2 regions of the Mesorhizobium sp. M0074 genome follow, and region 1 is predicted to be linked to the other one. Evidence: riboswitches for the same ligand, from Rfam matches in the RefSeq annotation. Region 1 holds a riboswitch; the other holds the start of a gene.
The links. Region 1 has a riboswitch for thiamine pyrophosphate ahead of thiC (phosphomethylpyrimidine synthase ThiC). Riboswitches for the same ligand answer to the same signal wherever they lie in the genome.
Positions count from the first base shown of each region.

Region 2: it holds a riboswitch for thiamine pyrophosphate, as region 1 does, so the genes downstream of both, thiB (thiamine ABC transporter substrate binding subunit) here and thiC (phosphomethylpyrimidine synthase ThiC) in region 1, are expected to answer to the same signal.

Region 1 is NZ_JAMYUM010000018.1:115,781-134,122, reverse strand. It holds gene NKJ73_RS23325 (YybH family protein) at 1-412, opposite strand, end outside; gene NKJ73_RS23320 (Fic family protein) at 1,558-3,102, shown strand; TPP riboswitch at 3,284-3,400, shown strand; gene thiC (phosphomethylpyrimidine synthase ThiC) at 3,505-5,340, shown strand; gene thiO (glycine oxidase ThiO) at 5,337-6,338, shown strand; gene thiS (sulfur carrier protein ThiS) at 6,307-6,504, shown strand; gene NKJ73_RS23300 (thiazole synthase) at 6,506-7,279, shown strand; gene NKJ73_RS23295 (thiamine phosphate synthase) at 7,276-7,881, shown strand; gene NKJ73_RS23290 (hydroxymethylpyrimidine/phosphomethylpyrimidine kinase) at 7,872-8,645, shown strand; gene NKJ73_RS23285 (GntR family transcriptional regulator) at 9,498-10,223, shown strand; gene NKJ73_RS23280 (ADP-ribosylglycohydrolase family protein) at 10,227-11,282, shown strand; gene NKJ73_RS23275 (PfkB family carbohydrate kinase) at 11,279-12,265, shown strand; gene NKJ73_RS23270 (ABC transporter substrate-binding protein) at 12,305-13,366, shown strand; gene NKJ73_RS23265 (ABC transporter permease) at 13,434-14,303, shown strand; gene NKJ73_RS23260 (ABC transporter permease) at 14,303-15,091, shown strand; gene NKJ73_RS23255 (ABC transporter ATP-binding protein) at 15,091-16,158, shown strand; gene NKJ73_RS23250 (hypothetical protein) at 17,310-17,819, opposite strand; gene NKJ73_RS23245 (LacI family DNA-binding transcriptional regulator) at 18,223-18,342, opposite strand, start outside.
Region 2 is NZ_JAMYUM010000007.1:259,257-270,478, reverse strand. It holds gene NKJ73_RS12695 (CarD family transcriptional regulator) at 1-254, shown strand, start outside; gene NKJ73_RS12690 (amino acid ABC transporter ATP-binding protein) at 333-1,103, opposite strand; gene NKJ73_RS12685 (ABC transporter permease subunit) at 1,100-1,780, opposite strand; gene NKJ73_RS12680 (amino acid ABC transporter substrate-binding protein) at 1,903-2,676, opposite strand; gene NKJ73_RS12675 (RNA polymerase factor sigma-32) at 3,002-3,859, shown strand; gene NKJ73_RS12670 (M48 family metalloprotease) at 3,873-5,342, opposite strand; gene thiQ (thiamine ABC transporter ATP-binding protein) at 5,597-6,388, opposite strand; gene thiP (thiamine/thiamine pyrophosphate ABC transporter permease) at 6,385-8,004, opposite strand; gene thiB (thiamine ABC transporter substrate binding subunit) at 8,256-9,269, opposite strand; TPP riboswitch at 9,313-9,427, opposite strand; gene NKJ73_RS12650 (thiamine diphosphokinase) at 9,555-10,199, shown strand; gene NKJ73_RS12645 (ABC-F family ATP-binding cassette domain-containing protein) at 10,215-11,222, shown strand, end outside.

The DNA.
Region 1 (18,342 bases):
ATGTCCCGTCGTCGCCCTTTTTCAAGACGACGAGATACTTGCCCGCAACAGTGGAGAGAGCGCCGCCTTTGCTTGGCACATCGAGCGTAAATACGCCAACTTCGTAGGCGAAATTCGCACTCTCTTCCACTTCCAGCGCCTTCAGGGTGAGATTCTTCATCCCGCCCTTGATCGCGCCCTGCCAGAATTCTTCCACGCCCTTGCGGCCATCGACGCGCTTGCCGTCAGGCGGCAGCACGGCGGCATCCTCTGTATACATTTGACCCACCGCCGCCGCATTTCCGCTATTGAAGGCGTCCGTGAATTTCGTCCGCCCCGCTTCGATGTCCGCGCGAGCCGACTGGGCGGCCGCAGACAAGGCAGACGAAAGAAGCAGCACAGCAGCAAATGCAAATGACTTAACCAGTCTCATCTCGTCCTCCCTTGCGTGCCCGACACGCCCACCCGATGAATAGCGCCGACCCGAGGGCGCCGCGGCGTTCGATGGCCAGGCGCGGATTATATTAGACTTATCTGATATGACGGCGCAAGCGCAGCTGCGACCCTCTGAACGGCCAGCGTAGCAGCTGCCGGAGAGCTTCAAAGCGGCGGCTACCGCCTCACTGCCCTCCTCGTCTCGACGAAAGAGTTCGTTCGAATGATGCTTTTCCGTGGCTTTGCTCGCAAGTTTTCGTCAGCCAGCACAGGGCCTCCTCTTACGCTCGCTGGTCGTCAAGGCCCAGCGGCCACTAGCTGACAGTCCCCCCGCAGCCAAGCCGCTGGGCCCCTCGACGTGGGGAACGAGCATTGGAGACGATGTCGCGCTTTCCGTTACAGCCCGAAGGCGGGTGACAGATGACCGCGTCAGCCTCTCCACCCCGAGCTACGATTTCACGCATTCGATCAGGCACAGCTCTCTCGGGCTAGCGCGCCAAGCATGAGTTAGCTCCCGAATGAGCAGGTGCCGCCCAGTTCAGCTTCGGCCCTTGCGCGCGCAAAGTATTGGGCGAGATCGATCGGCAGTCCGGTCGGCAAATTGGGGCAGCGATGGCGAGAATGAATGCCAGGAACTTCCCTTCGGTGCCGCTTCGTCGATCTGTTTGCCGAGAAGACGCGCGCGCTGCGTGCCGCCCATACCGCAGAGAACTCACTTCAGGTCACACACACACACGACGCCACCGAGATCCTGCATCACTTTTCTACTCCGACGCCGCCACGTCACCAAGATCAGTCGCGAGCGTGATCGCGGCTATCAAATCGGGATCGCGCGCCGGAGCGCTCTATGAGTGAGCCCCGAACGGCGCGCTGCTCCTCGAGCAATCCGGCTCGACGTAAGGCGGGCCATCCGTGCCGGCCTCGTGACTAAGAGACGGGCGAATGGCGGTTCCTGGACTCACCTTTTTGTCTGAAGTCGCTTCCTTGAGCCGGTGGCGGAGTTCTTGCTTGATCGACTTCAGCACCGTTTTTGAATCGGTTTTCGGAAAATTTGTCTGGTGGCATCAATTTTCATGGGATAGGATCATTTTTCATAGGTTTTGGCCGAACTAAACCAAAATTCGATGGAAGGATTCGCTTTTCATGCCTGCGATCCAGCAGCACCAATTTTCAGGTCCTGTTACCGTTTTTCAGGAAATCCGCCTTCCTGAAACGGCGACCCCGGCCGGGTACAGCGCCCTGATCGGAGCCTACAGGCTCGCCGTGCCCTTGCCCCGTAGGTTGTTCGCCACTGGCGAGCATCATCGCATTACCGAACGGGATGGCTGGCGGATCATGACCCCCCGCCATGCCCCAAATCCTACCCTCGAAGGCCACCTGACCTTTGCGCTCAAGTACGAGGGACTGGACCTTGCCGTCCTCAAGCGGCTGTTCCAAGTGACCGGTCCCGCGCCGATCGAGGCGCTGGTCCGTGAAAGCCCGACCGGCAGTTATGCCCGCCGCATCTGGTTTTTATATGAATGGCTGAGGGGCGCGCGTATCGATCTGCCGGACGCGGAGGCCGGACGATACATTCCGGTTGTCGATCCCGAGCTGCAGTGGCCGGGACCCGACAAGACCGCTTCGCGCTACCGCGTAAGGGACAATCTCCCCGGCACGCGTGAGTTCTGCCCTCTGGTGTTCCGCACCAAGATTCTCGAAAAATTCATCGGCCTTGAACTACCGCGGCGCGCGGAGGCAATCGTAGCGGACGTGCCGCGCGACCTCCTTGCTCGGACCGCCGTCTTTCTTTTGCTCAAAGACTCGCGATCAAGCTATGCGATCGAGGGCGAGCACCCGCCGCAAGATCGCATCCAGCGCTGGGGCCGCGCCATCGGCGAAGCCGGCCGCTGGCCGATCGATCGCGATGAGCTGCTGCGTCTGCAAAGAATTGTACTTGGCGACGCCCGTTTCGTAAGACTTGGCTTCCGAAAAGAAGGAGGTTTCGTCGGCGAGCATGACCGAGACAACGGCACGCCCTTGCCCGATCACATCGGCGCTCGGCCCGAGGACCTGCCGCGGCTAATCGATGGAATGGCAGCGTTCGATCAGGGCCCCGCGCAAAACCTTGATGCAGTCGTAGCCGCCGCAATCCTCGCCTTCGGCTTTGTCTACATTCACCCGTTCGAGGACGGAAACGGCCGCATTCACCGCTACCTAATCCATCACGTCCTTGCCATGCGCGGCTTCAATCCGCCGGGAGTGGTCTTTCCCGTCTCGGCCGCGATCCTGGACCAGATCAACGAGTACAGGGGCGTGCTCGAGAGCTATTCGCAGCGCCTTCTGCCGTTGGTGGAATGGGAACCGACGCCGCAATTCAACGTCCGGGTGCTGAATGACACCGGTGATTTCTACCGGTTCTTCGATGCAACCCCGCACGCCGAATTCCTCTATGCCTGCGTTCAGCGGACGATCGAACGGGACCTTCCCGAGGAAACCGCATTTCTGCAGCGCTACGATCAGTTCCGGCAGCAGGTGGACGCCTTTATCGACATGCCCGAGCGGTTGACCGATCTGCTCTTCCTTTTTCTTCACCAGAATGATGGACATCTATCGAACCGCGCGCGCGAAAAGGAATTCGCCGCGCTGACCAGTGACGAGGCAGGAAGAATCGAGGCGATCTACGCGCAAACCTTTGGTGCCCATTGAAGGTGTGATCATCAGGATCGATTTTAAGTCCGACGTTTGCGATTCCCTTGTCCCTGCCTTCATCTCCGACGCTTGACTTGTCGCCGAGACATGCACGATTTTTTCCGCACGGTCTGACCGGCCGCCGATCAGCCGCGGCCAGAACGCGCTTGACAAACCGGAGCCGTCCCGTCCAACCTCACGCATTCACCAGGGGAGTCCCGGCAAGGGGCTGAGATACTGCTGGCATTCGCGGCGCAGTGACCCGTTGAACCTGATCCAGTTCATACTGGCGTAGGGACGGTGCAAGCGCTTTGCGGGAGTTTACGCCCGAGGTCCTGTTTCGGCAGGTCGACAGAAGCGTCTTTTCATCCTCCCGGCACAGAACTGGGTCTCCAATGCAACGAGCAAAGGAGCCTCAAGATGAATGCCCTCACCCCCGCCGTCTCGACGGGACCGCTGCCCGCCTCACGAAAAATCCACAAGCCCGGTGCCATCCACCCGCAGATCAGGGTGCCGATGCGCGAAATCTCCGTCCATCCGACGGCCGGCGAACCGCCCGTCACCGTCTACGATCCGTCCGGCCCCTATACAGACCCGACTGTCGAAACCAGCATCGAAAATGGCCTTGCACGGCTTCGCCATGAATGGGTCACCGCGCGCGGCGATGTCGAAGCCTATGACGGCCGCCACGTCCGGCCAGAAGACAATGGGTTTGCGGCGGGCGAGCGCCTAACACCGGAATTTCCAGTCCGCAACCGGCCACTCCGGGCCAAGACCGGCAAGGCGGTGACACAGTTTGCCTATGCGCGCGCTGGCATCATCACGCCCGAAATGGAGTTCGTCGCCATCCGCGAGAATCTTGGTCGCGAGATCCTGCACGGCAAGCTTGAGCGCTACGGCGAGGCCTTCGGCGCGGCGATCCCCGACTTCGTCACGCCTGAATTCGTCCGCCACGAGGTGGCGCGCGGACGCGCGATCATTCCCGCCAACATTAATCATCCCGAGAGCGAACCGATGATTATCGGTCGCAATTTCCTGGTCAAGATCAACGCCAATATCGGTAACTCCGCCGTCACATCGTCGATGGCTGAAGAGGTCGAAAAGATGGTGTGGGCGATCCGCTGGGGCGCCGACACGGTGATGGATCTGTCGACCGGCCGCAACATCCACAACATCCGCGAATGGATCGTCCGCAACTCGCCGGTGCCGATCGGCACGGTGCCGCTTTACCAGGCGCTCGAGAAAGTCGGCGGCATTGCCGAGGATCTTACCTGGGAGGTTTACCGCGACACGCTGATCGAACAGGCCGAACAGGGCGTCGACTATTTCACCATCCATGCCGGCGTGCGGCTGCACTATATCCCGCTGACCGTCGACAGGGTGACGGGCATCGTCTCGCGCGGCGGCTCGATCATGGCCAAATGGTGCCTGCACCATCACCGGGAAAGCTTCCTCTACGAGCACTTCACGGAGATCTGCGACATCGCCAGAGCCTACGACGTATCCTTCTCGCTCGGCGACGGCCTTCGTCCGGGCTCGATCGCCGATGCAAACGATGCGGCGCAGTTCGCCGAGCTGGAAACGCTTGGCGAGCTGACGAAGATCGCCTGGGCCAAGGATTGCCAGGTGATGATCGAGGGGCCTGGCCACGTGCCGATGCACAAGATCAAGCAGAACATGGACAAGCAGCTCGCCGTCTGCGGCGAGGCGCCGTTCTATACGCTTGGACCGCTGACGACCGACATCGCGCCGGGCTACGACCACATTACCTCCGGCATCGGCGCCGCGATGATCGGCTGGTTCGGCACCGCCATGCTCTGCTACGTCACGCCCAAGGAGCATCTCGGCCTTCCCGATCGCAACGATGTCAAGATCGGGGTGATCACCTACAAGATCGCCGCCCATGCCGCCGACCTGGCGAAGGGTCATCCGGCGGCGAAAGTCAGGGATGACGCGCTTTCCCGCGCCCGCTTCGAGTTCCGCTGGCAGGACCAGTTCAACCTGTCGCTTGATCCAGAAACCGCGCGGTCCTTCCATGATCAGACCTTGCCCAAGGAGGCGCACAAGGTGGCGCATTTCTGCTCGATGTGCGGGCCGAAATTCTGCTCGATGCGTATCTCCCACGACATCCGTACCGAGGCGCAGAAAGAGGGCATGGCGGCGATGGCGGCGAAATACCGCGAGGGCGGCGATCTCTACCTGCCGGCGGACGAGACCGGCGCACCGCTCATACCTCAGCCACGTGAGCCATCATGAAGGTGCTGGTCAAAGGGGCCGGCGTTGCCGGCCTCACCGCCGCCTTCGAGTTCGCCGCACGCGGCGCGGCGGTTACCGTTGCCGAGACAAGGCCTGGCCTTGGGGGCAATGCGTCGTGGTTCGCCGGCGGCATGTTGGCGCCATGGTGCGAGCGTGAAAGCGCCGAGCAGCCGGTGCTGGATCTCGGGCGCGGTGCCGCCGACTGGTGGGATGCCGCAACGCCCGGCCAGGTGACGCGGGCCGGAACGCTGGTCGTGGCCGCGCCGCGCGATGCGGGCGAGCTCGACCGGTTCGCCAGCCGCACGACGGGCTATCGGCGCGTCGAGGAAGATGAAATTGCCTTGCTGGAGCCCGACTTAGCCGGCCGCTTCCGCCGCGGATTGCTCTTTCCCGATGAGGGCCATCTCGATCCGCGCCAGGCGATGGCAGCGCTTCATGACAAGCTCGCAGCCATGGGTGTCGAATTCCACTTCGGCGCCGACGCCCAGCATGTTTTTGATTTCGATCGTCAGATCGATTGCACGGGAATGGCGGCTGTCGATGACAGGCTGCGCGGCGTTCGTGGCGAAATGCTGATACTGCGCACCCCAGACATCTCGCTGTCGCGCCCGGTCAGGCTGCTGCATCCGCGCTTTCCACTCTATTTGGTGCCGCGCACCGACCACCGTTTCATGGTTGGCGCGACGATGATTGAAAGCCAGTCCGCCGGACCCGTTACGGCGCGCTCCATGTTGGAGCTGCTGGGTACCGCCTATGCCCTCCATCCGGCCTTTGGCGAGGCCGAGATCGTTGAAACCGGTGTTGGCGTCCGTCCAGCCTTTCCCGACAATTTTCCGCGTGCCGAAACGAACGGTGAGATCATCGCGATCAACGGGCTCTATCGTCACGGTTTTCTCCTGGCTCCCGCCATGGCGCGCCAGGCTGCCGACCTGGTTTTCAGTCAAGACAGAACCAAGGAGCTTGCTCATGAAACTGATGGTCAACGGCAAAGTGCATGAGGTTGCCGCCGCCACGCTGGCCGAGCTGCTTGCCGCGCTTGACTATGAGGGCGATTGGCTCGCGACCGCCGTCAACAACGACCTCGTGCACAAAGCCAGCCGGGCGGAATTCCAATTGAACGACGGCGACCGGATCGAAATCCTCTCGCCCATGCAGGGAGGCTAGCATGTTCGATCTTCTCGGGACGACGCTTCCCTCCCGCCTGCTTCTCGGCACGGCTCAATATCCTTCGCCGGCCATCCTTGCCGATGCAGTCAGGGCATCGGGCACCTCGGTGGTGACCGTCTCGTTGCGCCGTGAAATGGCAGGCGGCAGGGCTGGCGAAAAATTCTGGTCGTTGATCCGCTCGCTTGGTGTCAGAATCCTGCCCAACACTGCTGGCTGCCACTCCGTCAAGGAAGCGGTCACGACCGCACAAATGGCGCGCGAAATCTTCGGCACGACCTGGATCAAGCTCGAAGTGATCGGCAATCACGACACGCTGCAGCCGGACGCGTTCGGTCTGCTCGAAGCCGCCCGCATCCTGTGCGAGGACGGTTTTGCGGTGTTCCCGTATACTACCGACGACCTTGTCGTCGCCGAGCGGCTGCTTGCGGCGGGCTGCAAGGTCTTGATGCCCTGGTGCGCACCGATCGGTTCCGCCCTCGGGCCGGTCAACATTACCGCGCTGCGCTCGATGCGCGGACATTTCCCTGATGTCCCGCTGATCGTGGATGCTGGTCTCGGACGGCCATCGCACGCGGCAACAGTCATGGAGTTCGGCTTTGATGCCGTGCTCCTGAACACAGCGGTCGCCAAGGCGGCCGATCCGGTCGGCATGGCGCGTGCGTTCGGCAAGGCGGTCGACGCCGGTCGAGAAGCTTTCAGCTCGGGGATGCTCGAACCCCGCGACGTCGCGGTGCCATCGACACCGACCATCGGCAGGGCGGTTTTCTCATGAAGCTCGATCCCTTCTACCTGATCGTCGACAGCGCCGCCTGGATCGAACGGCTGGTGCCGCTTGGCGTCAAGCTGGTTCAGTTGCGCATCAAGGATAGGAACGAGACCACGCTGCGGACGGAAATCCGCCGCGCGAACGGCGTCTGCGCGGTCCATGGTTGCCAACTGATCGTCAACGACTATTGGCGGCTCGCCATTGAGGAAGGCTGCGACTTCGTCCATCTCGGCCAAGAGGATTTGGCTGCGGCCGACCTGCTGGCGATTAAGTACGCCGGATTGAAGCTCGGGCTCAGCACGCACGATCATCTCGAACTGGAAACGGCCATCGCTGCCGAGCCCGACTATATCGCGCTCGGCCCCATCTATCCCACTATCCTGAAGCAGATGAAATGGGCGCCGCAAGGGCTCGAGCGGATCAGCGAGTGGAAGCATCGGGTGGCGCGGATCCCATTGGTCTCCATCGGCGGCCTCAACCCCGACCGGCTCGACGGTGTCTTCGAGGCTGGTGCGGACAGCGCGGCGGTTGTCACCGACATCACGTTGAATGCCGATCCCGAAGCGCGCACGCGAGAATGGATCGAAAAGACAAAACCATGGCGCTGAGGCGAGAACCGCATGTGCTCGTGGTCGGCGGATCAGACTCCAGCGGTGGGGCTGGAATTGCACGTGATATCGAGACGATCTCTTCCATTGGCGTGCGCACCTGCCTGGCTATCACAGCGCTGACGGTGCAGACGCACGAAGCCGTGATGGAAATCCATCCTTCGCAGCCCGATCTTGTGGCCGATCAGATGTGCGCCGCGCTGCAGGCCAACAAGGTGGCGGCAATTAAGATCGGAATGCTCGCAACGGCTGAGATCGTCGTTGCCATTGCCGGCGTGCTGCGCGAAAATCCACAGGTACCGGCAGTGCTCGATCCGGTGCTGGCCTCGAGCTCCGGCCGGGGGCTTCTGGAAGCAGGTGCCATCGCTGCCATGAGGCGCGATCTGATGCCGCTTTGCTGCCTTGTGACCCCCAATCTCCTCGAGCTGGCGCTCCTTGTTGGTGCGGAACCGCCAGCCGACGAGAGCGACGCGGTGAGACTGGGACGGAAATTGCTGGCAGCCGGCGTGCCGGGCCTGCTGATCAAAGGGGGCCACGCATCAGGACCTCGATCAACCGATATTCTGTTGCGTTCCGATCAAGAACCAATCCGCTTCGACGCACCTCGTCTTGTCGCATCAATGCGCGGGACGGGTTGCATACTGGCTAGCGCGATTGCGGCGCATCTGGCGAAGGCGAAGCCGCTCGAAGACAGTGTGCGCGAAGGCAAGCGGCTTGTCTTGGCCATGTTTAAGAAGAATGCAGCAGACCGACGAAACTTGTAAGATTTTCCAACTCTCGAAAGACACGCCTGCCTCTCGCGGATCCGGGCTGGTAATTTCCCCTCGTAACTCACCTCACTCGACAGGAGTAGTTTGACGGCCTCGCCAGGCGGCGACCGCGAGATCAACGATGGCGAGGCGGCCGTCGTGCGCCGTATCTAGTCCGTTGTGTGGCATCCTTTCCCCACATTGGACTGCGATCCTGGAATTCACCTTGGTCGCGAGCTCCTGCTAAACGACGCCCCTCGACGGGAGCGGTCGATCCCGCGTCTCGGCTGCGTCTGCGCTAGGCTGACGCTCCTTAGGCCGTCCTGTTGAACCGGACTCGGGATCACGAACTGCCTCCGACAATGAATGAACATTGTCCGTCTTACGGCCATTTCATCGCCACCGCCGGTGTGCTCAAGCGATGCAGGCCATCCCTGTCATTCAAGGGATTATCGGCTTCGAAAAACAGTGAAGCTTCATCCGTCCTTGCATCCGCTTCGCTCAGGCTCAGCAGACGTCAGCAGGTTCTTCACCACGTTAAGAGCGAGGGCGTGTGGCTCAAGCCGGCTTGGCACGGGGCCGGGAGGTGATCGCGGTGTTCGAGACCGAGCCGACGCGAAACCCAACCACTTTATGTGGCTCGAGTGGTGTGAAGGTCGGATCAGCATCATTCGCGACTACCTCAATGCCCACTATGTTGCCGATGATGCGGAGCTGGCGCTGGGCGCCAGATCCCACGGCGACAGAACCGGCGACTATGCTCGTCGCGACGCCTAATCAAGCCCGATAGCAGCTCCATGCGGCACTCGTTGACAAGCCTGCCGTGATATGAACAGGATTATACAGGCTCACTGAACAGGTACCCATATGAAGCGACGCTCGGTTCAACTGTCTCCCGGCACGGGCAAGCCCGAACAGATCGCCACCGTTCTCGAACATGAAATCCGCTCCGGTGTTCTCGGCTTCGGCGACCGGCTGCAAAGCGAGAACGAGCTCGTCCATCGTTTCTCCGTCAGCCGCAACACCGTCCGCAAAGGCCTCGAGGAACTGTCCAGCCGCGGGCTGATCACCACCAAAGTCGGCATCGGCTCTTTCGTCACCTTCGATGGCAAGCCCGTTGATGACTCCATCGGTTGGTCGCGGGCGCTCGCCAATGCCGGCGCCAATGCAGAGACGCGGACGCTGCGGCTCGAGGTGATCGAGGATCCCGATCTTGCCGCACTGCTTGGTATAGAAAACCCGTTTTTTATCGCTGTCGACCGGGTGCGCACCAATGCCAGCGACGGCCACGCCATCTCCATCGAGCGCAGCCGCCTGCCATTGTCGCCGGAACTGGAGGACGTGCCGTTACGCGGGCTGCGCGAAGGCTCGCTGCACCAGACGCTGCGCGGCGCCGGCCTCATTCCCGACCATGGCGAGGAATGGGTCGGCATCGAAATGCTCAACGCCGAGGACTCTGCAATCCTCGGTTGCCCGCAAGGCACGCCCTTCCTTCGCGGTCGCCGGTTGACCCGCGCCGCCGATGACCGGCCGATCGAATATGTGACCAGCCTGCTCAACCCGGCGCATTTTGCGCTCCATATGAGGTTCTGAGTGATGCCGGACGACACCGGGAACATGACCGATCGGGCGGTGGGGGCGCTTGTCGGCGGGGCGCTGGGAGATGCGCTGGGCATGCCGACGCAGCTTTTGTCGCCGGCCCGGATTGCCGAACTCTACGGCCATGTAGAGGGCTTCATTGCTCCTTTCGCCGACCATCCGGTGTCGAAGGGGCTCGCCGCTGGAACGATCACCGACGACACCGAACAGGCGCTTCTGCTTGGCCGTATCCTGGTCGAATCCGGCAACCGCTTCGATCATGCGCGGTGGGTCAACGCGCTGCTCGACTGGGAGCGCGACGTCAAAGCGCGCGGCAGCTACGATCTGCTGGGACCATCGACCAAACGCGCCATCAACGCCATCAACAATGGCGTGTCGGCCGAGGAAGCGGGGCGCAGCGGCGACACAAATGGTGCGGCCATGCGCATTGCGCCGGTCGGCATCATGATGCCGCCGGAGCCGCTGGACGCGCTGGTCGCCAAAGTTGCTGAGACATGCCGGGCCACGCACAACACCTCGATTGCCATTGCGGCCGCAGCCGCCGTTGCGGCGGCCGTCAGCTGCGGCGTCGCCGACGGCGACTGGCGCGCCGCTTCCGACAGCGCCATCGCCGCGGCGAGGAGCGGAGCAACGCTCGGCCATTGGGTGACTGGCGGTGACATTGCCGCGCGCATTGGGTGGGCGCAGGAGCTTGTGCGCGGCAAGGCGACGAAGGACGCGATCCGGCTGATCACCGATCTGGTCGGCACCGGCGTCGCCAGTCAGGAGTCCGTTCCGGCTGCATTCGCGGTGCTGGAAGTCGCCGGCGGTGATCCCTGGCAAGCGGCAGTCATCAGTGCCAATCTCGGTGGCGACACCGACACTATCGGCGCCATCGCGACCGGCATGGCTGGCGCCTGCACCGGCTTTTCCCGATTGCCTCAGAACCGCATTGCAGACCTCAAGGGCATCGACATAGCGGCGGTTGGCGCGCTCACCGCCGAGCTTGTTGCGGCCCGTATATCCAAGCGCCGTGCGGACAGGACGGGTCCCGGCAAGGATGCGGCGGTATGAGTGGGCGTCTTGTCCATGTCGGCAGCGCGGTGGTCGACTATATCTACCGCATCGACGCCTTGCCGGCGCCGGGTACGGAGAAGACGGCGTCGAGCTACACGCAAGTCGCCGGCGGCGGCTTCAACATGATGGTCGCGGCCAGCCGCACCGGCATGAAGGTGGTGTTCGGCGGCCAGCTCGGCAGCGGACCCAATGGCGACTTCCTGCGCACGGCCTTAGCCAGTGAGGGGATCGAGACACTGACGCCGCCATCGCCCGTCATGGACAGCGGCAATTGCGTCGCCATGATCAGCAGCGATGCCGAGCGCACCTTCGTCTCGTGGCCTGGTGCGGAGAGCTTGCTCAGCCTTGACATGATGGCGCCCGTCTCGGTCGCACCGGGGGATTGGGTGTTCACCTCCGGCTATACGCTTAGCTATCCGGGAAGCCGAGACGCGCTTGTCGACTGGATCGAGGCACTTCCGGCCGACACACCGCTTGTCCTCGACCCGACACCTGTCGTCGTCGACATTCCCCGCCCTATCCTGTCGCGGATACTCGCCCGCACCAACTGGTTGAGCTGCAACACGACGGAAGCGGCCGCGATTGCCGGTCCGGGCGGCGTCGAGACACTCGCGTCACGGCTTCTTAGCGACCACTCCCCGAAGGCCGTCGGCGTCGTTATTCGCGCCGGAGCGAAAGGCTGCCACATGCGGCTGGCCGATGGCTCGGCGCAAACGAGTGCCGGCTTCGAGGTCGACGCCATCGACACCAATGGCGCCGGCGACACCCATATCGGCGCTTTCGTCAGTGCGCTGGCGCGCGGCGCGCCGCCTTTTGAAGCAGTGCGCTACGCCAATGCGGCAGCGGCCATTTCCGTCACCCGCCACGGTGGTTCATCAGCGCCGACCGACCACGATATCCAGACATTCCTAAGCCATGCCGGCGGTCCGCCGATCGGCCTCCATGGCCGGAAGCAAGAGGCCAAACGCCCGACAGCCTGACAAAGCCCGGGATGCGGGCAAACACAGAGAGGAACGAACATGCGCATGCCCGACTTGACTGCCCTGCTGACGGCGACCGCCGTCTTCACCTCCGCACTCGCATTTGCCGCCAAGGCCGACGAGGTCCACGTACTCAACTGGAAGGGCTACGGCGCCGACGAGCCGTGGGCCATCGAAGCCTTCGAGAAGGCGACCGGCAACAAGGTCGTCAACGATTTTTTCAATTCCGAACAGGAGATGCTGACCAAGCTCAGGACCAATCCCGGCCTTTACGATGTCGTCATGATCAACGCCGCCTTCAACGACCAGGCGATGGCGGAAAAGCTGATCCAGCCGATCGACACGTCCAAGCTGCCGAACTTTGCCGACATCAGCAAGGACAAGGCCGGATCGCCGATGCTCGTCCATGACGGCAAGGTCTATGGCGTGCCGTGGGTCTGGGGGCTGACGGCGCTCGCCATCAATGAAAAATCCTTCGATAAGCCGCCGACGAGCATCGCCGAAATGTGGGATCCCGCCCACAAGGGCCGCGTCACTATCCGTGATGATGCCGTCGAGGCGGTTCAGTTCGGCGCCATTGCCACCGGCCAGAACATCAACGACATCAAGGATATGGAGGCGGTCAAGGCGAAGCTCACCTCGCTGATGCCGCAGATCAAGACGTTCTGGAGCTCGGAGAACGACTGGAACCAGATGGCTGCCTCTGACCAGATCGACATCGGCACCTATTGGAGCGGCTCGGCCGACCGCGCCAAGACCCATTTCAAGCTGCCGGTCTCGCTCGTGATCCCGCAGGAGGGCGCTGTCGCCTGGCTCGACGCCTTCTCCATTCCGGTCGGTTCCAAGAATGTCGCCGGCGCCGAGGCCTTCATCAACTACATGATCGACCCGAAGTTCTATGTCGAATGGGTCACCAAGGTCGGAGCCCCGGTATCCGCCAACACCAAGGCTGTAGAAGCACTTCCCGGGGATGCGTTCAACCGCAAGGTGATGGGTGACCCGGCAGTCGCCAAGCGCATTCAGTTCCAGGCGCCCATCACAGACGCCCAGCGCGAAACCTATCTGTCGCTCTGGCAGCAGCTCAAGGTCGACGTGAAGTAACAGCAGAAGCGGGATCAGCCGACCATCCATGTCGTCTGATGCTTCCCCATCCTGGGAGGAGGATGTCATGGCAGCACAGGTTGCGGCCGCGTCGCGCAGCGGATTGAGATCGGCCTTGCCGCTGCTGGCGCCTGCCTATCTCTGGCTGACGGTTGCGATCTTCCTGCCGCTCTCAGCCATGGTCTTCTTCTCCTTCATGACCGACCTGCCGCTGTCGGGAAAGCCGTGGGCGTTCACGCTCGAAAACTATGCCGCCTTCTTTTCACAGAGCCTTTATCTGACATTGCTTTTGGCCTCGCTGCGCCTCGGCCTCGAGGTGACGCTGTGGTGCATCGTCATCGGTTATCCCGCCGCTTATGTGCTGGCCAAGGTGCTGAAAGGCCGCAGCCGAGAGGCGATTTTCCTTCTCGTCATCCTGCCGTTCTGGTCGAATGGGCTGGTGCGCATCTTCTCCTGGGCGATGGTGCTGCGTGAAGGAGGCATTCTCGACACCACGCTCAACGCCGTGCTGCCGTTCAAGATCAACATCGACCTGATGTATTCTTATCCGGCCGTCATCATCGGGCTGGTGCACTCCTACGTGCCTTACATGGTGCTGACCTGCTACTTGACCCTGCAGGCCATCGATGACTCGCTGATAGAGGCCGGGCGCTCGCTCGGTGCCTCGCGGGTGCAGGTGCTGAATCGGGTCATCATTCCGCTGTCGTTGCCGGGGCTGGTGGCGGGCGCAGCGCTCATCTTCGTCCCGGTTGTTGGTTCGTTCATGGAACCGCGCATCCTCGGCGGCCGTACCGGCACCTTTTACGGCACTGTCATCGAAGACCAGTTCGTCGCCGTGTTCAACTGGCCGCTGGGTGCTGCGCTCTCCTTTATCCTGTTGGCCGTCGTGCTGGTCATCCTGGCGGTTGCCTCGCCGGTGCTGCGGAGGGCTACGTGATGGCGACGACACGTGCTCTCGAATGGCTCGGCCGCCTCTACATCTGGCTATTGCTCGCCTTCCTCTATGTGCCCATCGTCATCATGGCGCTGATGTCTTTCAACGTTTCGCCCTTCTACCAGCTGCCGTTCGAGTGGACGACGGAATGGTATGTCTCGCTGTGGCAGAACGCCCAGCTTATCTCAGCCACCTGGAACAGCGTCGAAATCGCAGTCATCAGCACCATCATCTGCGTCGTGCTTGGCTCGGCCGCGTCACTTGCGCTCTACCGCTATGAGTTTCGTGGCAAGAAATTCCTGCAGGCGCTGCTGTTTCCGCCAATCGCCATTCCGTGGCTGATAACCGGCACGGCGATGTTGATCTTCTTCTTCGGCGTCGGCATTGGGCGCGGCCTGTTCGCCATCCTGCTCGGGCACGTCGCGCTTGCGCTGCCCTACGTCATTGTCGTCGTGTCGGCCCGACTGCAGACCTTCGCGCCCGAGTTGGAAGAGGCGGCGCGCTCGCTCGGCGCCAATCAATGGCAGGTGACGAACCGCGTCACGCTGCCCTGGATCATGCCGGGCGTCATTGCCGGCGGGCTGTTCGCCTTCGCCGTGTCCTTCGACCAGTTCGTCGTATCCTACTTCCTGTCGACGCCCGGCCAGACGACGCTGCCGGTCGAAATCTACGCCGCGATCCGCAAGGGATTCACACCCGAGATCAATGCGGTCTCGACGATCATCATTGTCGTGTCGATGGCACTGATGCTGCTGACGGCGCGCTTCTTCAAATTCGGCGGAGAGAAGTAATGGCTGGCGTCCAAGTAGCGAACGTGTCGCGCGCTTTCGGTGCCCATAAGGCGCTGGACGATGTCTCCATCGATTTCGCCGATGGGGGCTTCTATGCCCTGCTCGGGCCGTCAGGCAGCGGCAAGACCACGCTGCTGCGACAAATCGCGGGCTTCGACTTTCCCGATTCCGGCCGCATCACCATAGGTGGTGAGAGCGTCGAGCGGGTGCCGGTCGAAAAACGGCGCATCGGCATGGTGTTCCAGAACTACGCCCTGTTTCCCAATATGAGCGTTGCCGGCAATGTCGCCTTCGGCCTGTCGGTGCGCGGCGAGCCCAAGGCGGTGATTGCCAGCGAGGTACAGCGCGCACTCGATCTCGTGCAACTCGGCAGGCTCGGCGGCCGCCGGCCGCACCAGCTGTCCGGCGGCCAGCGCCAACGGGTTGCGCTCGCTCGCGCGATCGTCATCCGGCCGCGCGTGCTGTTGCTTGACGAGCCACTCGGCGCGCTGGACAAGGCGCTGCGCGTCGACATGCAGATCGAGCTCAAGCGCATCCAGCGCGAGATCGGCATCACCACCATCTTCGTCACCCACGACCAGGAAGAAGCGCTGACGATGAGCGACCGCATCGGCATTCTGCGCGATGGCAAGCTGGTGCAGGAAGGCTCGCCCGAGGAGATCTACGATCGGCCGAAGAGCGAGTTTGCCGCCACTTTCCTGGGCGACGCCAACATCCTTCGCGGCGACAGCACGGGCAACGGCATCCGACTGCCGGACGGCACAGCGATTGCCGCTGGCGCGGGTGCCAAGCTTGCCGCTGGTGCCAAGGCAAGCTGCGCCGTGCGGCCCGAACGCCTCCGCATCTTCATTGATGCCGAGGCTCCGGATGCGGCCAATGCGAATGTGCTGCGAGGGCAAGTGTCCAAACGCATCTTCGCCGGAAATAGCAGCACTTACTTTGTCGAGCGTGCCGGCCAGACGCTCAAGGTGATTGTGCAGAACACCGGCGCTGGCAGGCTGGCGGAAGGTCAGGACGTCGTGCTGAGCTGGTCGCCAGAAAGCACGGTCTTGATCGCGGCGGGTTAGATTGACAATCAGCGTCGATTTTGTCGTCGGCGTGGCCGCGGTGGCCTATCCGGGCAAGGGTGGCGGATTTACCAAGACGCTGCTTCGCGGCCGCACCTCTCGCGTCGTGGTGACGATGGGCATGCCTTCCTTCTTTACCGGCTCTGGTTCCTCGGCCACGGCATTGCCGGCAAGGGGCGCAGCATCTTCGGCGCATTCATGCACGGCTCGACCTCAGCGCGGCAGATCGACGGCGAGGCCGATGGGCCGTCCGAGCCCTCTATGGCGTTACAGGTCTTGGCACCGTCGGCCCCCTTAGCGGAGCATGACGGAAAAGGCTGAAACGCCCCCCTTTTCGCCGCAGCTCAGCCGCTTTCCATCGAAGGGCTTTCAAGGTGGTAGGCGCGTGAGCCCGTTCCTAGTCCGAAATGATTACTTGCGCTGTAGCTAATGTAATTACAATCTTATCAAGCCGGAAGCCGCATCGACCGGCCAAGCGCGAGTACCGTCTCCGCCACTGTCTCAAGACAGCCGACGACATTTTTTGCGGTGCGCTCTAAGGGGGAAATTCAATGAGATTGACGATTATTTGTGCGGCAATTGTGATTGCCGGATCCACCGCCACCGTTGCGCACGAGAAGAAGATGGTGGTCAGAACAGAAGTCACGTCAGCCTGCCCCGACTTGTAAGGCACGGTCAAGAAAAAGAGGGGAACAGAGTTGGATTGCGGTTCAACCGGAACTGTCTCCAGCGCGGTCCCGAAAGACAAATCGGAGCCGCGCCTAGGCTATGAAACGGTTAGTCCCGGGATCATATCAATCTTTTAGCTCACAACCGGCTACGAAGGCGAGCGCCGGCATGATGCGCTGCCCCTCCCCGTGCGATTGTTCCTTCGATCGGCGACAGCAACGAACGACCTGTGAAGCGGTACCGCCCCAAGCGGATGTTGTATCACCGTCTTGGTCTGTCGGATGACGAGATGAGGCCGGCGCCAGCTAGGAACCTGCGAACTGCGATGCGAACATCCTGCTGCCGTCCAACCAGAAGATGTCCGCCAGTGTCGTAGACGACCAGTTTGGGCCTTGAACGGCGCTCCACTCCGGTAACAACAGGCAACTGCAATATGGAACGGTCGCCTGGCCCTCTGCATAGCCCTTCAGATGCGTCTTTGATTATTGCTTGAGGAACGCGCCCGTGTAGGTCTGGCCGGCAAGCGTAACGGTTCCGGCCAGGGCCCCGTCGGGCCGCATGACAAAACTGACGTCCGCGCCATTCGGTAAGCGCTCAAGCTTCCACGTGCTCCCTACAATTCTTCCAGCGCCGGCGGCCTCTCCCGGATAGTTGTCGCCCAGATTTCCCCACGCATAGGTGACCGTCACTTTTCCATTGGAAGAAATCGTCTGAACAGCAAGTTTGGCGTCATACATCCCGTCCAATTGTCCGGCCCATAGACCCGAAAAAGCAGCATACTTTGTTGGAACGCCCTTGCCAGGGGGAGTGACTGCCACGGATTGATCTAAGATCGCTGAGCCGGAAGGAACAGCGCCAGGATGCAAGGCAGGTTGTGAAGGAATACTATCAGGTTCTAACGCAGGTTCGAGAGTGGCGGGTTGCGGCGTTTCAGGAGCCGATTGGCACGCGGCTAAAGCAAGCGCCGCGAAGCCAAGCATTGCGTTGCACATGCGGTGTGCCATCTTCTGGTGCCCCGGGCCATCTTTGAGTGAAGCGCGGGCCGACCTTATCACGCGTTTTCACAACCTGTGTCTAGGCAAGCTATGTCGTACGACGGCGGCTCGTCGAAAAGCAGCCTTTGGTGCCGTTCAGATCACAAAGTTGATGGCTGACGCTGACCGCTAGCTGACGATGCTTTGCCAACGTTGGCGATCTGACAGTTGCTGGGCCCATCATTCTTTACCGCGACCTCGGCGGCGAAGCATTGCGGTCGACCGCTTGACGGATCGATACGGTCGGGGTCGGGATGCGCATTTGCGCGTTCACTGCTGGAAGCACGAATTGGCAGTCTGAAGCTTGCACCGGTTGAGCTATCCCGAGGGATCTCCTGATTCATCCGACGAGATATTTGTCTCAGATATTCTCCGGCGTGACTATTTCGAAAGGTATGGACCGCTGAAGCGTAGCGAACGGTGCTTGTGGTCCCATGACATCAATCATTGTCTGCACAAGAAGTGCAGAGGTCGCCTCCAG
Region 2 (11,222 bases), on a different contig from region 1:
TCAACTCCGGCGATCTGATCTCGATCTCGGAAGTGGTGCGCGACCTTTACCGCGCCGATAACCAGCCGGAGCAGTCCTATTCCGAGCGCCAGCTCTACGAGGCGGCGCTTGACCGCATGGCCCGCGAGATCGCGGCCGTCAACCGCATGTCGGAGACCGAAGCGGTGCGCCTCATCGAGGTGAACCTCAATAAGGGCCCCAAGCGCGGCGCTAAGGCCGACAACGAGGAAGCCGAGCAGGAAGAAGCCGCCTGAGCTTTTTTGCTTTCGAATTCAGAAAAACCCGGCCTTGCGCCGGGTTTTTTTGTCTTAGCTGACCGGCGACGGGCATATCTAACCTTCGCCGCCCTCCCTTTCCGCCTCGTGCTTCAGCGTGGCGATGAACCGCTTGGTCCGCTGGCGTTCCGGGTTGCTGAACAGCACCGCGGCCGGGCCTTGTTCGACGATGTTGCCGGCATCGAGGAACACCACTTCCCGCGCGATCTTGGAGGCGAGCCGCAGGTCATGCGTCGCCATCACCATGGTCGTGCCCTCGCTGGCGAGCTTGCCGAGCACGTCGACCACCTCCTGCGCCAGTTCCGGATCGAGTGCCGAGGTCGGCTCGTCGCAGAGCAGGACTTTCGGCGAAGGCGCCAGAGCCCGGGCAATCGCCACGCGCTGCTGCTGGCCACCTGACAGCGTCGCCGGCCAGGCATCGGCCTTGTGCGCCATGCCGACCTTTTCGAGCAGGGCCAGCGCCCGTTCGCGCGCCCTCTCCTTGGGCCATTTCAGCACCGTCACCAGCCCCTCCATGATGTTCTCGATCGCGGTGCGATGCGGAAACAGCTGGAAATTCTGGAACACCATGCCGGTCTGCAGCCGCAGCCGCTGGATATCCCTGGTCGAGACCCTGCCGCCGGGGTGGAATTCGAGTGCATCGTCGCCGATCCGTACCGTGCCTGAAGTCGGCAGCTCGAGCAGGTTGATGCAGCGCAAAAGCGTGCTCTTCCCTCCGCCCGACGGCCCGACAAGCGCCGTAACGCTGCCTTCCTCGATGGTGACGGTGACGCCCTTCAGCACCAAATTGTCGCCGAAACGCTTTTCGATGTTGGTGAGGCCGATCATGCGCGCGCCTCCAGGAAGCCGCCATAACGGTTGAGCCGCGTTTCCAGCCGCGCCTGCAAGGCCGACAGCACGGAGCTCATGATCAGATAGAGGGCCGCTGCCTCGACATAGAGGATCAGCGGCTCATAGGTGGTGGCGACGATGCGCTGCGCTGCCTGGAACATCTCCGGCACGGTGATGGCGGCGGCGAGCGAAGTGTCCTTGACCAACGAGATGAAGGTGTTGGACAGCGGCGGCACCGCGACGCGCCCCGCCTGTGGAAGAATGGTGCGCCGCATTGCCTGGGCCCAGGTCATGCCGATCGAATAGGCCGCTTCCCACTGGCCCTTCGGCACCGAACCAATGACGGCGCGGATGATTTCCGACGAATATGCGCCGATGTTCAAGGTGAAGCCGATCAGTGCTGCCGGAAAGGCGTCGAGCAGGATGCCGACCGATGGCAGGCCGTAGAAGATAAGGAACAGTTGCACGAGAAGCGGCGTGCCGCGGAATATCCAGACGTAGAAGCGGACCACGGCGACCAGCGGCTTGGGACCGAACAGCCGGACAAGCGCCACAACCAGGCCTAGGACAAGACCGAATGCAAACGACAGCAGCGTCAACGGCACGGTGAAGATCAGTGCAGCCCACAGCAGCGTAGGCAGGGATTCCAGCATCAATTGCAGCCAGTGCGGCACGAAGGCTCCTCCTTGCCAGATTGCCGTCGCTCATATCACGCGAAAGCGGCGGGCCGTCAAAAGACAGCTCGCCGCGATACGAACGACGGGGGCCGGCATTCGGCCCACACGAGAAAGCCGTTTTACTTCGAAACGTCCTGGCCGAAATAGGTGTCGGCGATTTTCTTGTAGGTGCCGTCGGCCTTGATGTCGGCCAGCGCCTTATTGATGGCGGCCACCAGTTCCGGATCGCCCTTGCGTACGATGACGCCGGAATAGTCGGCGTTTTCTTCCTGCGCGGCAATCTTCACATTGGCGTCGGGCTTGTGCTTCTTGAAGTCGAGGAAGGACAGGCTGTCGTTGATGGTGGCGTCGGCGCGGCCGGTAAGAAGCAGCTGGATCGACTGGTCGAAGCCGTCGGTGCCGACGAGTTCGGCGCCGTTGGTTTCAGCCAGCTTGCCGAAGTTCGAAGTCAACGACTGCGCCGCCTTCTTGCCCTTGAGATCGGCGAAACCCTTGATGTCGGTGTTGTCGCCGCGCACGATCAGCACTGCCTTGGAGGCGATGTAAGGATCGGAGAAATCATATTTGGCCTTGCGCGCCTCTGTGATGCCGACCTCGTTGATGACGGCATCGTAGCGGTTGGCGTCGAGACCGGCGATCAGCCCGTCCCATTTGCCTTCGAGGAACTGGGCCTTGACGCCGAGGCGCTCGGCGATGGCCCGCGCGATCTCGACGTCGAAGCCGACCAGCGCGCCGGAAGCATCATGATAGGTGAAGGGCGCATAGGTTCCTTCCGTGCCGACCTTGAAGACGCCGGCCTGCTTGATCTGGTCGAGATTGGCGCCGGCATGACTGGCGGCGATGGCCAGAACCTGCAGCGTTCCGGCGATGATGAGCGATTTGAGCCATTTCATTTTTCTGTGATCCCGTCCTCGGCCGATGTCCGGCGTCATTGCGAGTGCCGGAAAATGACAGATGCGCGATGCCAGAATAAGAAACTAAATTTCAAAAATCTCGCGCCCTTGAAATCCAATTCTCAACCAGCATCTCCGGGCGCCATCCGGCTGAGTCAAGGCCGGTGGCGAATCGCCTGGAACAGCGCAATCGACATGACAGTCCGGGGGAACATTCCCCCGCATGGCACGTTCTTCGCTGTTGTAGGGCGCGGCGCCGCCATTTCAACCATCGGCGCCAACTCACGATTCGATCGCACCGCAACGCCTGGAGCAGGAGCGCGGCATGATGGAAGACAGTGCAGGACGGACCATGGTTCGCGCGGCGATGAAAGCCCCTTATCTGGAACGTGACGAAGAGCATCTCCTGGCGCTGCGCTGGAAGGAAAACAATGACCAGCACGCGCTGCACCGCATCACCGTCGCGCATATGCGGTTGGTCATTTCCATGGCGTCGCGGTTTCGCCACTACGGCCTTCCGCTGGGCGACCTGATCCAGGAAGGCCATGTCGGGCTGCTGGAGGCAGCGGCCCGTTTCGAGCCCGAGCGCGAGGTCCGGTTCTCGACCTACGCGACTTGGTGGATTCGCGCCTCGATGCAGGACTATATCCTGCGCAACTGGTCGATCGTGCGCGGCGGCACTAGCTCGGCGCAAAAGGCGCTGTTCTTCAACCTGCGGCGTCTGCGCGCCCGCCTGGCAAACGGCGCCGAGCAGATGTCGAATGCCACGCTCTACCGCGAAGTGTCGGCGGCTCTCGGGGTATCGGAGGCCGATGTGGCGATGATGGATTCCCGCCTTTCGGCGCCGGACAGCTCGCTCAACACGCCGCTAGCCGACGATGCGGGCGCAACCGAGCGGATGGAGTTCCTGGTTTCGGATGACCCGCTGCCCGATGAGGTCGTCGGCGATACGATCGACGTCGAACGCCGCTCGGTGTGGCTGAAGACGGCACTCGGCGCTCTCAATGCGCGCGAGCTCAGGATTATCGAGGAGCGCCGGCTGAGCGACGAGGGCGCGACGCTCGAAGCGCTCGGCGAGACGCTCGGCATCTCCAAGGAACGTGTCCGCCAGATCGAGGCGCGCGCCATGGAAAAGCTCAAGGCGGCGCTGGTAAAGCAGAACCCGGAATTTCTCGCAGCCTGAATTGCGTCGGCTGCTATTTGTCGGTGACGATCTTGACCTTGTCGCCGGCCGAAACCGCGGCACCCGGCGACAGCGCGTTGAGCACCCTGAACAAATCCAGCTTGCGGTCGACGCCGACCATCTGTGCGGCCAGGGAGCCCATTGTCTGGCCGGGCTGCACCGTGACGATGCGGATACGCAGTGGCTTCAACGCCGCCTTCTCGGCAGCACTCAGGATGCGGAACGAGCCGCTGACCGAGCGCGCCACCGTGCTCAGCGAGGTGCTGGCCGACGGTGCCGCGGTCAGCAAGCGGTAGACCTGGCCGCCGGCGCGGATCACCGCAATGTCGAATTGCCAGCCGTCGGCGCCGGCATGCGCGGTTGCCGCTTCGTTGCCGTTGATCGTCTCCTGGCGCACGCTGCTGTCGTCGAGGCCGGCAACCCAGCCGCTGCGGATGTAGTCGGTCAGCGAGCGGTTCTTGTCGATCGAAACGCCGTCGAAGCGGATCGCCATGTCGCCCGGGCCGGTCGCCGTCACCGCCGCCGCCGAATTGTCGATGACGAAGCCGTTGGGCACCGAGAACGACACGCCGAGGCCAGGGTGCAGGAAGGTTTCGCCGCGCACATAGCCTTCCTCCGGCGTGTCGCCGTAAAGTAGCCCGTCTACGCCGGCAAGAAATGAATCGCGGTCGCGCGACCCGACACCGGGCGCGCCGAACTGGCGGGCGTGGCGCTGCGCGAGGTCGATACGCTGCGGCGTGTTGGGGTGCGTCGCCAGGAAGTCGAGGCTGGCGTCGGTGGCGCCGCTGATCGAGCGGAAATCGGTATAGGCCGACATCGACTGCAGGAAGCGGCCGGCGGCGTAGGGATCGAAACCGGCTTCGCCGATCGACTTGATGCCGATGGCGTCGGCCTCCAGCTCCTGATTGCGCGAGAACTGGGCCAGCCTCAGCTTGCCGCGGATCAGCGCCGCCTTGGCCGTCGGGTTGTCGCCGAGCACATCCGAAACGACCTTGGTCGCCAACCCCTCCTCGGCTTCCAGCTGCTGGCGCTGCAGGCCGTGGTTGGCCGTAACGTGGCCCATCTCATGCGCGATGACGGCGGCAAGCTCGGCGGAATCGTTGGCCAGCGCCAGCAGCCCGCGGGTGATGTAGAGATAGCCGCCCGGCAGCGCGAAGGCATTGACGTTGGGCGAGTTGAGGATGGTGATGCGGTAGGTCTGGGTTGGGTTGGCCGACACCACGGTCAGTCTGCCGACGATCTTGGCCACCATGCGCTCGAGCTTGGGGTCGGAATACTCGCCGCCATAGGTGGCGAGGATGCGCGGGTGCTGCGCCTTCGCCAGTTGAGCGAGCTTGCCGTTGGCGGCGACATTGTCGACCGTGATCGGCTTGTCGGAGGGCTGGAAGCCCGATTCCTGCACGTCGGGAGGCGTGAACATCTGGCAGCTTGCCAGCGCCACGGCAAGACCGGCCAGCGCCAGAAAGCGCGCCAGCGGTTTCACCCTCCGATTGTCGATGCCGGTCGGCAGATCGGCGTCCTTTCAAGTCCTGGCACGTGACCGCGAAAATCGGGCGCGATTTCCGGAAAGCATCACGCGCAAAATCAAGTGCTACGGCGTCCTTCGTGCGTCCGACAGATACGAGGCAGCAAGGGCAAATCACGGTCTAGGCCGGACCAGCTCCTGGCGGACCTAGCCACACTACCTCGACCATGGCAAGCAAGCGCCGCTTCGCCTTCCGCCGGTTTGACCATAAATTATGTCCGCTTCCGGGCAACATCTCGTGATCCAGCCGCAAAGGGACCCGAGCCGATATAGCGTCGGAATGCCTCCGGTCCAGCCCCGACGAAAAAATCGGCCGCGGTGCCCGTCGCGGCAACCGTGCCACCATCCAGGAAAACCATGTTTTGGCCGATACGGCGCGCATCGTCCGGCTGGTGCGTGACGAATAGCACCGTCATGCGCTGCTCCGAATGGACGTCGGCCACCAGGTCGAGCATGTCGTCGCGCAGTGCCGGTCCGAGCGAAGCGAACGGCTCGTCGAGCAACAGCACCGGCCGGTCGCGCACCAGGACGCGGGCGAGCGCGACGCGCTGCCGCTCGCCGCCCGAGAGTTCGCGCGGCAGCCGGCTTTCCTTGCCGGCAAGGCCGACGCGCTTCAGCGCTGCGGCGATTGCGGCGCGGTCAGCCTCGCTCAGCCTGAGCGAAGGCGAGCGGCCGAGCCCGACATTCTGCTCGAGGGAAAGATGGGCAAACAGGTTGTTTTCCTGGAACACCATCGATACCGGCCGCGCTGATGGCGGCGCAGTGCTGACGTCGGCGCCGCCGATCAGCACGCGGCCCGACCGCGGCGTCTCGAAGCCGGCCACCAGATTGAGCAGCGTCGACTTTCCCGAACCGCTCGGCCCCATAATGGCGGTGATTTCCGACGCCGGGAAATCGACATCGAATATAAGCGGCGTTTCACCATAGCTGAACGAGACATTATCGAGTCGTACGGCCGCGCCTTTTTCCACCGAAATGGACCGTTCCGGGCTGGTCGGCATCATGATTTCTCGCCCCTTCCCAGCCAGTCCGCGGCCAACACCAGCGCCAGGCAGACAAGGCCGAGCAGCAGCGCCAGGCCGGCGGCATCCTCAGTGCGGTAACTGCCCATGCGCGCCAGCAGCAGATAGGGCAAGGTCTGCACGGAATCGCTGCCGAACAGCGCAATGACGCCGAGATCGCCAAGCGACAGCGCCATGGCGAAAGCGAAGCCGGTGGCGAGCGGCCGCCGCAGCGACGGCCAGTCGACCAGCCGCAACCGGTTCCAGCCCGAGATACCAAGCTGTGCGCAGAGCCGTTCGTGGCGTTCGCTCGACGCGTCATAGGCAGGGCGGATGGCGCGGATGGCGAACGGCATCGCCATCACCGCATTGACCGCAACGACCATGACAGGGGCGATCGCAAAGACATCGCTGACGGTGCGCAAGAGCAGGAACCAGCCGGCGCCGATGACGATGGGCGGCACCACCAGGACGAACCCCGCACCGGTGTCGGCCAGATGTTCGAGCAGTGTCCGCCGGCCTGTCCGCCGGGTGAGCGCCAGCGCCCGGCGCGCCATGACCAGCGACAGCGACAACGCCACAGAGAGCAGCGCCGATAGGAGGGAGAGCACGGCACTGGTCGCCGTCGCTTGCCGCACCGCGCTCTCGCCGGCCAGGCGGCCGAGATCGGCGCCAAGCCCGGCTGCCAACGTGGCCGCCATCGGCCCGGCGACAAACAGCAGTGCCAGCCCGATCGCCAATGCGTTCAGCACGGTCTCGGCCGCACCGGCTGAAAAATACCGGCGCGGCGCCACCGGCAGATTGGCATCCCCTACCATATTGGCGCCGAGCCGCGTCAAGGCCAGCACGACGACGAAGGTCAGGGCAATCTGCAGCAGGGTCAGCGTCACAGCCCGCGCCGGGTCGAAGTCGAAACGCAGCGCCTGGTAGATGGCAACCTCGAGCGTCGTCGCGCTGGGTCCGCCGCCGAGCGTAAGCACGATGGTGAAGGAGGTGATGCACAGCATGAAAACGAGCCCTGCAACGCCGGGCAAGGCCGCACGCAGCGGCGGCCATTCGATCAGCCGGAAGGCCGGCGCAGCGCCCATGCCAAGCTGGCTCGCCAGCCGCCATTGGTCGGCCGGCACGGTCTGCAACGCCTCCAGGAACAGCCGCGTCGCCAGCGGCAGGTTGAAGAAGACATGGGCGACGAGTATGCCCGACAGGCCATAGATGCCGGGCCAGCTCTGGCCGCCTAGCGCGCCCAGCGTGCCGGCAAAATAGCCGGCGCGGCCATAGAGCGCCAAGACACCGAGTGCGGCAACAATGGCCGGCAGCGCCAGCGGCACGGCGAAAAGCTGGAGGATGAAGCCTCGCCCGAAAAAACGTGGATGCCGCGACAGGGCACGCGCGACGAACAGCGCCGGTGCAACGGAGAGCAGGGTCGACAGCAGAGCCTGCCAGAGCGTGAAACGGACGACGCGCAAGAGATAGGAATCGAAAGCGGAGGCGGCGCCGGACAGGTCGCGTGTGGCTTCGACGACGAGCCCGGCGAATGCACCGCCGATCAGCAGCGCGATGGCGGCGAGCGCGACGATGCCGGCAGTGACGCGGGGATCGGCCGGATGACGCGTACGCATGTCGCGCTACCCGACACTACGACAGGTGTTGATCGAAGGAAATACCTGACAATGGCCGAGCCCACCCCTCTCTGGCCTGCCGGCCATCTCCCCCTCAAGGGGGGAGATTGCGCACTCAGCCGCCTTCGCCAATCTCACAAGTGGCAGGATGAGGAGAGGCGACAAAGCTGCCGATCTCCCCCCTTGAGGGGGAGATGGCCGGCAGGCCAGAGGGGGGTGGCTTGGCGCAAACATCCGACGAGGCTTGAGCCCTACTTGCTCATCACCGCCAGCCACTCGTCGACCCAGGCCTTGCGATTTGCGGCGACGTCTTCCGGGCTGAACAGCAAGGTCTTGGTCGGCTTGACCAGCTTATCGAACGCCGGGTTGAGCGGCTTGTCGGTTTTGCCGGCCGGGAACATCCAGTTGGTTTCGGGAATGACATCCTGGAACTTCGGTCCGGTCATGAAGGCAATGAACTTTTCTGCCAGCGGGTTCTTCGCACCCTTGGTGGTGATCCCCGCAACCTCGATCTGCAGATATTCGCCCTCCTCGAAGGACGCCGCCTGGTAGCGCTCGGTGTTTTCGGCGACCATGTGGTAGGCCGGCGAGGTGGTGTAGGACAGCACCATCGGCGCCTCGCCCTTGGTGAACAGGCCGTAGGCCTCGCTCCAGCCCGGCGTTACCGTCAGCACCTTCGCCTTGAGTTTGGCCCAGGCTTCCGGCGCCTTGTCGCCGTAGACCGACTTGACCCACAGCAGCAGGCCAAGGCCCGGCGTCGAGGTGCGCGGATCCTGGATGACGATCTTCTCTCCGGCATCGCCCTCGACCAATTCCCTGAGGCTCTTCGGCGGGCTCTTCAGTTTTTCGGTATCGTAGACGACGGCGAAATAGCCATAGTCGAACGGCACGAAAATATCGTCGCTCCAGCCGCCCGGCACACTGACGCCCGACACGGCGCCGTGCGGCGAAAACAGGCCGGTTGCCTTGGCGTCGGCGGTTACGTTGGTATCGAGGCCAAGTACGATATCGGCCTTGGTCGCGGCGCCTTCCAGCTTCACACGATTGAGCAGCGCCACGCCGTCGGCGACCGAGACGAATTCGACGACGCAACTGCATTCGGCCTCGAAGGCCTTCTTCACCGCCGGTCCCGGACCCCAATCGGCGGTGAAGCTTTCATAGGTATAGACCGTCAGTCTATCCTGTGCCGATGCCTGCCCTGGCAGGGCGAGCGCGGATGCCGCAAGCAGGACAATTGAGACAAGAGAGTGGAAAAAACTGCGCATCGGCGCCTCCTTCGTTCGCGTTGAAAGGAATTGAGGCGTCGGGCTGTCCGAAACGTCTAATCCCTCCGCCGGTACAAACCGGATCAGGTTCAGCGGGTTGGCAGTCTTGCCTCTCAGCCGGTCCGCGAAGATCGCGTCCGGCACCCCGTTAGAGCGTTTCGACACATAGGCCCGGCCGAAGTGCTGCGCAAGCGGAAGTTTGCCGGGCATCCAAAGCCCAGCCTTCCGTTTCGTCTGCCGTTTCATCTTCCGTTTCCGGGGCAGGGCTGGTAAGGGCCACGAGATATGAGCACATTCACCATCCTGCTTGGCGGCGATCTCATCCGCACGCCGCTGCTCGACCGCCAGGTCGAAGGCTCGCGCGTCATCGCCGCCGATGCCGGCATCGGCCATGCCCGCATGCTGGGCCTGAGGCCGGAACTCTGGGTCGGCGATTTCGATTCGGTGCCTGCCGAGTTGCCGGAGGATCTGGCCGCCGTGCCACGGCAGGTGTTTCCCGCCGAAAAAGACAAGACCGACGGTGAACTCGCTATCGCCGCCGCACTCGAACGTGGTGCGACCAGCCTTGTGCTCGCAGGCGCCTTCGGCGGCAAACGTACCGACCACATCTTCCTGCATCTGGCGCTAAGCGTCCGGCTGGCGGAAGGCGGAACGGAAGTGCTTTTGACCAGCGGCGCACAGGAAGGCATTCCTTTGCTGCCTGGAAAGACTGGCTTCGACTATGTCGACGGCACGCTGTTTTCGGTGCTCGGCTTTTCGGATCTCGCCGGCCTGACAGTCACCGGCGCCAAATGGCCGCTCGACCATGTCGAGGTTGCGTTCGGCTCGTCGCTGACCATTTCCAACGAGGTCAGGGGCCGGTTGGAAATCGCGCTGGCCAGCGGCCGCGCGCTGCTGCTCGCGCATCCCTACCCTCTTCCGGAAAGCTGAGCCCAGAAAGCTGACATGGCGCCGCCGCTTCTCAATCTCGACGGGATAAAGCTGACATTTGGCGGCACGCCGCTGCTCGACGGTGCCGCCCTGACGGCCTCAGTTGGTGACAAGATCGCCCTGGTCGGCCGCAACGGCTCTGGCAAGTCGACGCTCCTCAAGATAGCCGCCGGGCTGATCGAACCGCAGGACGGCGAAGTCTTCCGCCAGCCTTCGGCGACCGTGCGCTACTTGCCGCAAATGCCCGACATGGACGGCTTTGCGACTGTCCGCGCCTATGTCGAGGCGGGGCTCGGGCCGGCCGACGATCCCTACCGCGCCACCTATCTGATGGAGCATCTCGGCCTGACCGGCGAGGAACGGCCGAACGACCTCTCCGGCGGCGAGGCGCGGCGCGCCGCCCTCGCCCGCGTCATGGCGCCGGAGCCCGACATTCTCCTCCTCGATGAGCCGACCAATCATCTTGACCTTTCGGTCATCGAATGGCTGGAGGAGGAGCTTGCCCGCACCTCCTCGGCACTGGTCGTCATCTCGCATGACCGCCGTTTTCTCGAGCGCGTGTCACGCGCCACAATCTGGCTCGACCGCGGCCAGACCCGCCGTCTCGACAAGGGCTTTGGCTATTTCGAGGAATGGCGCGACACGGTGCTGGAGGAGGAAGAGCGCGAGCAGCACAAGCTCGGTCGCCAGATCGTGCGCGAGGAGCACTGGCTGCGCTATGGCGTGACGGCAAGGCGCAAGCGCAACATGCGCCGGCTCGGTGAATTGCAGACCATGCGCCAGCGCTTTCGTGGTCATCGCGGCGCCGAGGGTGCGGCGACGATGACAGCCAGCGACGCCGCCGAATCCGGCAAACTGGTGATCGAAGCCAAGAACATCGAGAAGAGCTTTGGCGATCTGACCGTGGTCAAGGGATTCTCGACCCGCATCCAGCGCGGCGATCGCGTCGGCCTGGTCGGGCCGAACGGCGCCGGCAAGACGACGCTGTTGAAGATGCTGACCGGCGAATTGAAGCCGGACGCA